DNA from 3 places in the Bacillus sp. MN7755 genome. Region 3 is predicted to be linked to each of the others. Evidence: riboswitches for the same ligand, from Rfam matches in the RefSeq annotation. Region 3 holds a riboswitch; each other region holds the start of a gene.
The links. Region 3 has a riboswitch for lysine ahead of ACYVEC_RS28170 (amino acid permease). Riboswitches for the same ligand answer to the same signal wherever they lie in the genome.
Positions count from the first base shown of each region.

Region 1: it holds a riboswitch for lysine, as region 3 does, so the genes downstream of both, ACYVEC_RS22390 (amino acid permease) here and ACYVEC_RS28170 (amino acid permease) in region 3, are expected to answer to the same signal.
Region 2: it holds a riboswitch for lysine, as region 3 does, so the genes downstream of both, ACYVEC_RS27395 (aspartate kinase) here and ACYVEC_RS28170 (amino acid permease) in region 3, are expected to answer to the same signal.

Region 1 covers NZ_BTRL01000019.1:106,450-109,741, reverse strand. The annotation lists gene ACYVEC_RS22400 (DUF3626 domain-containing protein) at 1-68, opposite strand, end outside; gene racE (glutamate racemase) at 169-999, opposite strand; lysine riboswitch at 1,200-1,387, shown strand; gene ACYVEC_RS22390 (amino acid permease) at 1,534-2,958, shown strand; gene ACYVEC_RS22385 (ABC transporter permease) at 3,019-3,292, shown strand, end outside.
Region 2 covers NZ_BTRL01000028.1:114,961-118,252, forward strand. The annotation lists gene ACYVEC_RS27385 (DUF4166 domain-containing protein) at 1-315, opposite strand, end outside; gene ACYVEC_RS27390 (DoxX-like family protein) at 319-1,227, opposite strand; lysine riboswitch at 1,419-1,605, shown strand; gene ACYVEC_RS27395 (aspartate kinase) at 1,806-3,035, shown strand.
Region 3 covers NZ_BTRL01000029.1:154,202-157,493, forward strand. The annotation lists gene ACYVEC_RS28160 (sulfite exporter TauE/SafE family protein) at 1-582, shown strand, start outside; gene ACYVEC_RS28165 (GNAT family N-acetyltransferase) at 622-1,071, opposite strand; lysine riboswitch at 1,456-1,647, shown strand; gene ACYVEC_RS28170 (amino acid permease) at 1,760-3,226, shown strand.

The sequences.
Region 1 (3,292 bases), on a different contig from region 3:
CGTTTTTCGTTCTCTGCATATTTTGAAATATACTCTAAAGCAAATAATTGAGACCTTGATAAATCCATGATCAAACCTCTCCTTTAATTGAAATGACCTTAATCCTTTCAATTAAAGGTGCATTTTTTCCTTCTTATACAAATTGAACAAAAAGCACTTTAACAAATCCTAGTTATAGATACGAGCCTTTTTTATAGGTAAATTCACACATTCTACAGAAATTTGATACCCTAGCCATCGCTCAGCAATATGTTCAAATGATAAGGCAGAGCCTGTTGTAAAAAAGCGATGCTTCGGATTCAGGTTATCAGACAGGATTCCTTTGTGCTGTAAAATTGTGCTTAACTCTATCGCTGTTTCTTCTGCGGAACTAATAATCGTTACATCTTCTCCTAGTTCCTTTTTTATATAGGACTCTAAAAGTGGATAATGCGTACATCCAAGAATTAACGTATCTATATCTTCTTTCGTTAATGGCAGTAAAGCTTGTTTCACTTGCTGCGTTACATATGCAATATCTTCTAATTGATTTTCTACAACTGTAGCTAAAGTCGGGCACGCGTGACTATGTACTTCCAAATATGTATCAAGCTCGTGCAATGCTTTTTCGTACATATTAGACTGTATCGTACCTACAGTTCCAATTACTCCGATTTTCCCTTTCTTTGTCACTTTAATTGCCGCTCTTGCTCCCGGATGTATAACGCCAATAACCGGAATGGACAGTGCTTCTTGTAGCGCAGTCAATGCAGCAGCTGCTGCAGTATTACATGCTACCACTAGAGCTTTTAACGGAAATTGTTTGAGGAACTCAACCATTTCAAATACGAAAGATTGTACCTCTTCTACACTTCTTGGCCCATACGGACAACGCTCATTATCACCAAGATAATAAATGCTCTCTTTAGGCAATTGTCTTATAATTTCGCTCGCAACTGTTAATCCCCCAACTCCCGAATCTAACACACCTATCACTGAATGTTTATGACATACAGACATATACTTCATCCCCTTTTCAATCTTCTAGCGTCAATAACATTTATTATATTATGAAAATTCAATATTACATAATAATCCCTCTCCCTTTTAATCACAAACTCTTCTCTATAATCTGATTATTACTATATCCATTGACGTATAAAAATTCATTTGTTACTCTTAAAGACGTTAATTTAATATTTAAATCCTCATTCGTATCTCGGTGAGGTAGAGGTTGCAATCATTAAGAGTATCATTTCAGGAGATGTAGTGGCATTGATGAAGGAATGAGAAAGGAATGATTGCCGAAGTAAGCCCGTGTCCACCATGCACGCTTGCTGGGTCTGCATTTAATAAGTGCAGAACTGTCACAAACGAAACGTTTCGTTTGTGGAGAGCTATCGAGAGGTATGTCGTGGGTTTCTTATAAGATAGAAAGCATGTAGCGGCAGATTACGTGCTTTTTTTGTTTTGTTTGGGACTTCTCTTCTCTACTAAGAAGACATACATATCTCCTCGCTTGACTTGGTTATACTAACTTTGGAGGTATTTTCTATGCAACAAAAAAAATGGGGCTTTTGGGTACTAACAGCTTTCGTTGTCGGTAACATGGTTGGCGCTGGGATTTTCATGGTGCCAAGTACGTTGGCACAAACAGCAAGCCCTCTCGGTGTCACTTTAGCTTGGTTAACAACAGGGTTTGGTGTTTTAATGCTAGCTCTTGTTTTCGGTAATTTAGCAATTCGTCGTCCTGATTTAACGACAGGACCACAAAGTCATGCATATGCTTTATTCTCAACACCAAAAAAGAAAAAAATGGCTGGTTTCAGTATGGTATGGGGATATTGGGTTGCAAACTGGGCAAGTAATGTTGCCATCATTACATCTTTCGCGGGATACTTATCACTCTTCTTCCCAATTATGAAAGATACACGACTACTATTTTCAATCGGTTCTTTTAACATAGAAGTCGGAAAACTAATTACATTTACGATTTGTTCCATCTTACTTTGGGGAACTCATATTATATTAACAAACGGTGTAAGTGGAGCTGGAAAACTAAACTTCTTAGCAACAACAACGAAAGTAACTGGATTCCTTTTATTCATCGTCGTTACGTTATTTGCATTCGAAGCTTCTAAGTTTGGACAATGGTACACACCGATGATCGATAAATCAGGTGTATCACACGGTCTTCTTTCACAAGTAAACTTAGCTGCTCTTACAACGCTTTGGGCATTTATTGGAATTGAATCAGCGGTTCTTTTATCAAACCGTGCTGTTTCTCCAAAAACGGTAAAACGCGCAACAGTTGCTGGATTACTTATTACAGTTGCGATTTACTTAGGAATTACAATTTTAACAATGGGTGTACTTCACGTTGATAAATTACAAGCTTCAGAACGTCCATTAGCAGATGCATTAAACGCTGCAATGGGTCATGGCGGCGGGAAACTGATGGCATTACTTGCTCTTACTTCCCTATTCGGTTCGATCTTAGGCTGGATTTTATTAAGCTCAGAAGTACCTTATCAAGCAGCAAAAGAAGGTTTCTTCCCTTCCTTCTTCACAAAAACAAACAAAAAAGGAAGTCCAATTTACTCATTACGACTAACAAACATTATGTCGCAAGTATTCTTATTCTCAACATTATCAGGAACAATTGCAGAGGCTTATACATTCGTTATTACCGTATCAACACTGGCCTACCTCATTCCATATCTCGTTTCACCAATCTTCCAGTTAAAACTAGTCGCTACTGGTGAAACATATAAAAATGAAATGCGGGCAAGAATTACAGATGGCATAGTCGCAGTGATTGCACTTTGCTACGCACTATGGGTTATTAAAACGGGTGCATCGGATATTAAAACGTTCCTTCTCGGAATTGGTTTATTCGTAATTGGCTTTGCCTTCTATCCACTAATGAATCGTGACCAGAAAAAAAATAACGAAAAGAAAAACGGGCAAGTTGCATAACGCAATTTGCTCGTTTTTTCTTTTGTAAAACATATATAATAGAACAAAGAGGTGAAAAACATGTCAATTGAATCACTATGGAGCAGCCGCTTCCAACAACATATTCAAAATATCATTACATACTTTGCACGTATGATTAACGGTTTACTATATAGCTTTATCTTTATTTCATGCGTTGGTGCATATTACTATGCTCAGTTTCTAAAAACATCTCCTTCTAAAGGAATATCTTTACTACTCATAACGCTCGTACTTACATTCATTATAACGAGATGCCCGATCCGTACATTTATCCAAAAGCCTGATGCTGTCTATTTACTAGCACTAGAAGAGA
Region 2 (3,292 bases), on a different contig from region 3:
TACCGCATTAAAATATCTTTTCTTATTATGAAAATAAAAAGTACGATTCCACCGCACAAGTTCATGTCCATGTTCATCACGCTCAGCGGTATTATGTATTGTAAATGGCACTTCCTTACCTCTCTCAGAGAAAAACATTCGAAACTTCGATGCAATTTTTAATATTAATTTTACAAAAAAAGAACCACCGTAAATTTCATCCATCTTTCCTTCTCCAGTAAAGCTATTTTCTTCTGTAATCTCATAGCGTTTCTGTAATTTTGGATGAAGTTTTTTATAAGAATCTCCTAATAGTCTTTCATAAATATTAGCCATACACTATCCCTTTCTCTTCCTCTTGCAATTTTTTGCACTTGGTAAATCAAAACTATTTATATAACCGACAATCGATAACCCCATTAGTAGAACGTTTAATGTAATTGGATTAAACGGCTCTGTAAAGCTTGCGATATTCGTAAAGCCTGCCGCTATCGTTAAGGCTACTAACATAAAAATATGTACTATAAATACTTTTCGTTTTGGAAATGGTAACAGCCATATGATACCAAAAATAATTTCTAGTATTCCAATTATTTTAAGTACAAAAATACTATGTGCAGTTGAACCAATCATCACAGATAGCATTTTTACTTCTTCTGAATGAGTAAACACTAGTTTCGGCACTATTCCTTGATACATCCATACAAGTGCAAATAAAAAACATACGATCCAATATGTCATCGTTCTTCTCATTAGCAACCTAGGATGAAGTCCTTTTTCTAACCATAATTTTAAAGCATCAAAACTCCAAGCAGTTGCCCAACCTAATAACGGCCGAAAAATATAGAAATCTATTACATTGCCTAGACGACCATACCTTGTATCATAATCATATTGCGTCTCAAAATGAATGTATTTTTTAAGCGGTGTATACTTCCAATAACCACGCCCAATTTGTATAAGTGATAATTGATTGTCTGTCCAAAATTTTAAAGAAGAAATTCTTTCACCTGTTTCTTTTCTTATTTCACCTATCGATTCCCCTTCCCCAGCTATTTCAAGTCCAAATCCGATTTTTGTTTTATATAAAAACTTCTGCGGTTCTCCATCTACTTTCTCTAAATATGAAATTTCAGTAAAGCGAGCATCCCACTCAGTATGTAAATCCGGATCTTGCGTGTATTCCCATAATTTCTCCATCGTTGTGTTCATTTCTGCCGAAACATAAATAGGCTTTTTCCTCTGCATTCTTCCACCTCCAATGCACTATAATGTTAATGTACATGTAATAAATTTATTTTGCTACATTTTTCACAAACTTTCTTGTAAATAGAAAGAATTTTTAAAATATATATAAAACACTTGATTCCACGAAAAATTTAAATTATTATAAAACAAATGTTACCAACAACTTCATAAATCAAACACTCTCGCCTAAAACGTGAGATAGAGGTTGCGATACTTATGAGTATTCTAATGGAGACACAGAGATGTCTAGGAAATTAGATGAAAGGAAGTATTGCCGAAATCGATACATTTCTCTGCATATATCGATTGGGGCTGTTTTCGAATAGAAACAGAACTGTCATATGTACAGACGTGTACGTATGAAGAGCTATCTACAAAAAAGAGATATCATTTTTATGGTATTCCTTTTTTGGCGGTTTTTTTATTAGCTCCGTTTTCTGTTTCCCTTTTCCTGTAACAGCACCATCCTCACTTATTTGAGATGGTGTTTTTTGTTTTTTCTCTGGTAACTACAGGAATATTGGGATTTATATATGTCCTAATCTATTCTTAAAAATGGATGAAAGAAGGAATTCGTAATGGAAACGATTGTACAAAAATTTGGTGGCACTTCTGTCGGAAGCGTTGAGCGCATTCAACATGTAGCAAATTTAATTATTGAAGAATATGAACGAGGACATAGTATCGTCACTGTCGTTTCGGCAATGGGAAAAAGTACAGATGAACTTGTAGCACTTGCTAACGCTATTACAGAAAATCCGAGTAAACGCGAAATGGATATGCTTCTATCAACAGGAGAGCAAGTGACTATTTCATTATTAACGATGGCATTACAAGCAAAAGGTTATAACGCGATTTCATTAACAGGATGGCAAGCTGGTATTACGACAGAATCTGTACATAGTAGTGCACGGATTACTGAAATTAATACGGATCGAATTCAGTCTTATCTTACTAAAGGCACGATTGTTATTGTAGCTGGTTTCCAAGGAGTCAGTGAAGATTTTGAAATTACAACGCTTGGACGAGGTGGTTCTGATACAACTGCTGTTGCATTAGCTGCTGCACTGAACGCAAAAAAATGTGATATTTACACAGATGTGACCGGCGTATATACGACGGATCCACGAGTTGTAAAAGATGCTTATAAATTAGATGAAATTTCTTATGACGAAATGTTAGAACTTGCAAACCTCGGTGCTGGTGTATTACACCCGCGTGCTGTTGAGTTTGCTAAAAATCATAATGTCATTTTAGAAGTTCGCTCAAGTATGGAACAAGAAAATGGAACAATTGTAAAAGGAGAATGTAACATGGAACAACAATCAATCGTTAAAGGTATTGCATTTGAAGATAATATTACACGTATCACAGTGAAAGGATTGGAACAAGGCTCGCTTTCAACTGTTTTCTCTACATTAGCAGCGGCACATATTAATGTAGATATCATCATTCAAAGTATTACAAATGAAGGAACTGTTCATCTCTCCTTCTCCATCCACTCTAATGATTTAAGAGAGACTTTAGCAGTATTGGAACAAAACAAAGAGGCACTTCACTATGAATCAGTAGAATATGAAAATCATTTAGCAAAAGTATCAATTGTAGGATCTGGTATGGTCTCTAATCCTGGTGTTGCTGCGAATATGTTCACTACTTTAAAAGAAGAAGATATTCATATTAAAATGGTAAGTACATCAGAAATTAAAGTGTCTGTCGTTATTGATCGCCTTCACTTAGTAACAGGTGTCGAGGCGCTGCACCAATCATTTATGACGAAAATTGAGCCTTTAGTGCAGATGAGTTAATTTTCACTCGTAAAACTTAAAACAAATTATATGAATCTATTTCCTTCCTATATAAATAGAAAGCTGTTTGCATTATATAGAGTAATAAGAAATATATTTATCATTTAAATAATACACTTCATTCTATACAACAATCGGACCCTTTAATGGCATACAGAGTAGAAATATTTTGCGGGGAAGTCGCGGTATTGTTTGTTAACAAGATACTATATAGCACACTTAAAAATAGCTTGTCACATTTCCCTATACTGTGACAA
Region 3 (3,292 bases):
TTTACTTTAGGGGTTTATATTTTATTACGATTCATCATTCAAAAACAAATTGTCACTTCAAAGAAACGTATGTCTGCTAAACAACTTGTTCCGCTTGGCTTATTTGCTGGATTTGTTGATTCAACTGGTGGCGGTGGCTGGGGACCGATTACGACACCTGTACTTTTAGCAAGAGGAAATGAGGCTAGAAAAGTTATCGGATCTGTAGATACGAGTGAATTTCCTGTTTCACTTGCTGCAACAATTGGCTTCTTCATCTCACTTGGCTGGGAACAAGTAAGCTGGGTTTGGGTATTTGCGTTAATGCTTGGCGGTATTGTCGCAGCTCCAATTGCTGCATGGTTAGTACGCATCGTTCCAGCACATTTACTTGGCGTATTAGTTGGTGGCCTTATTATCTTTACAAACATTCGTACACTGCTCACTACATTTAAAGTGGATCCGACTATTATTTCACTTTCTTACGTGGCAGTTGGCCTTGTCGTTATTATTTCTATTTTCATTGCTGTTCGCAATCATTCCAATCGTTCTAACGCATCGACAGCCAAATATCCGAATGATCAAAAACAAATGCTTCCATAATGATAAAAATACCGCCCGATATACTTCGAGCGGTATTTTTCATTTTTCCATTCTCCAATTAATCATTGTTTCTGTAGTGCCAATTCTTTTCATATGTAATTTCTCTAATACACGAATCGATCTTTCATTTTCAAGAAGTGTCTCCGCAATAATTGTTTCTACTTCTCCTGTTTGAAAAGTCCAATTTATTAGTTCTCTTACAGCTTCTGTCGCATACCCTTTATTCCAATATTTCTCAATAAAACCGTAACCAATTTCTACTGTATGCTCCTCATTTGGTTTCCCTTTAAACCCTATATCACCTAAAACGATGTCATCTTCCTTGCGAATGACATACCACGCCCCCCAAGGTAATAAAGTCTTATTTTGTTTTATATTTTCTACATGCCCTACAATATGTGGACCACTATTATATCCTTGCTCATTAGCAACGTGAATACTCTCTTCTGTACACGGCACTATATAGAGCCTTTCTGTTTCTAATTTCATATTGATTTCCCCTTTTCAATTAAACAATACCTCAATTTTATCAGAAATAAAAAGAATATTCATTCTATTTATCAGATTTATACTTATTCTTTGAAACGAATTTAAGGAATAATCCTCTTTTGATAGTTATGTCGAATTATATTTTCTGAATTTTCTTTTAATTTTAAAGGGTTTTTCAATATTTTTTGCGAAACATTTGTATAACAATTTTTTCTTTGCTTATTGCTACATAATAGTAGGTTCGGGTGGAGTTTTGCAAGCGTTTCCTATACAATAACCGATATTTTTTGACTTTTCCTAACAAAATATCTTGCAATATATTCAGAAACTCATTACAATTGCCATATATTAAAAATCTTAGCAATATATAAATCCTCATCAATCCGATGAGGTAGAGGTTGCGACTTTTAAGAGTAAAACGGACGAGACATAGAGAATGTCACCGACTCCGTTTGAAAGGAAAAGTTGCCGAAGTTTATATTTCTTCTCTGGAAATATGAGCTGGGGCTGTCTCCGAAAGGAACAGAACTGTCACGTTTACAAATTACCGTGTAAACGTGGGGTGCTATCTTAACGGAAGGGTATGATGGGGTGGTTATTTGTGAAACGTTCCGCCAAATTCCTTTGGCGGTTTTTTGTATTTTTCTCCCCCGCTCCTTCCTATCTTACAAGAAAAGGAGTGTTGAACATGAATAGCGCAACGAATCAAACTACCTCTAAAACAGAAACTACAAATGGAAAAGGTGAATTAAAACGTAGTTTAAAATCACGGCACCTTACGATGATTTCTCTCGGTGGTACAATTGGTACCGGACTATTTCTTGCCAGTGGTGGTGTGATCCACACAGCTGGACCTGGTGGTGCATTAGTTGCATACGCCGCAATTGGAATTATGGTTTACTTTTTAATGACAAGCTTAGCTGAACTCGCAGCTTACATGCCTGTTACTGGATCTTTTAGTACGTATGCAACAAAATTTGTTGATCCATCACTTGGCTTTGCACTTGGATGGAACTATTGGTATAACTGGGCAATTACGATAGCTGCTGAACTAGCGGCTGTAACATTAATTATGAAATTTTGGTTCCCAGATACCCCTTCCCTCATTTGGAGCGGATTATGTTTAGCTATTATTTTCCTTTTAAACTACTTATCTGTTAAAGGGTTTGGTGAATCTGAATATTGGTTCGCACTTATTAAAGTGGTTACTATTATTATCTTTTTAATTGTCGGCTTTATGATGATTTTCGGAATTATGGGCGGCGAAACTGTTGGCTTTAAAAACTTCACAGTTGCAGATGCACCATTTAACGGCGGCATCATGGCAATTATCGGTGTATTTATGGCAGCTGGTTTCTCATTCCAAGGAACTGAATTACTTGGGGTAGCTGCTGGTGAAACTTCTGATCCAGAACGTAATATTCCGAAAGCAATTCGTTCGATCTTTTGGCGTATTCTTTTATTCTATATTCTTGCGATTCTCGTTATCGGTTTATTAATTCCTTATACAACTGAAAGCCTTGCCGCAAGTGATGTAACAGTAAGTCCATTTACACTTATTTTTGAAAAAGCGGGCGTTGCCTTTGCTGCTTCTGTTATGAACGCTGTTATTTTAACGGCAGTACTATCTGCTGGTAACTCTGGTATGTATGCATCAACTCGTATGCTTTGGGATTTAGCTCGCCAAGGGAAAGCACCAAAGTTTCTTGGTAAATTAGATAGCCGCGGTGTACCTGTTAACGCATTAATCGTAACGTCAATTGTCGGTAGTATCGCTTTCATTGCTTCTTTATTCGGTGACGGTGTTGTATACATTTGGTTATTAAACGCATCAGGAATGTCTGGCTTTATCGCATGGGTCGGCATTGCAATTAGTCATTATCGCTTCCGTAAAGCATATATCGCACAAGGAAAAGATTTAAAAGACTTACCATATAGAGCAAAATGGTTCCCGTTCGGTCCAATCTTTGCATTTGCACTTTGTGTCATCGTAATTTTAGGTCAAAACTACGGCGCATTTATGGGCGAATCAATCGATTGGAACGGTGTACTCGTTTCTTACATCGGTTTACCACTCTTCTTAGTACTATGGTTAGGATATAAATTTACGAAGAAAACAAAAGTCATTCCACTTGATAAATGTGAACTAAAATAAAATGAAACGAAACGAGCAAACAAATTTGTTTGCTCGTTTTTTGTTACAAACCTCTTTACTTCCCTA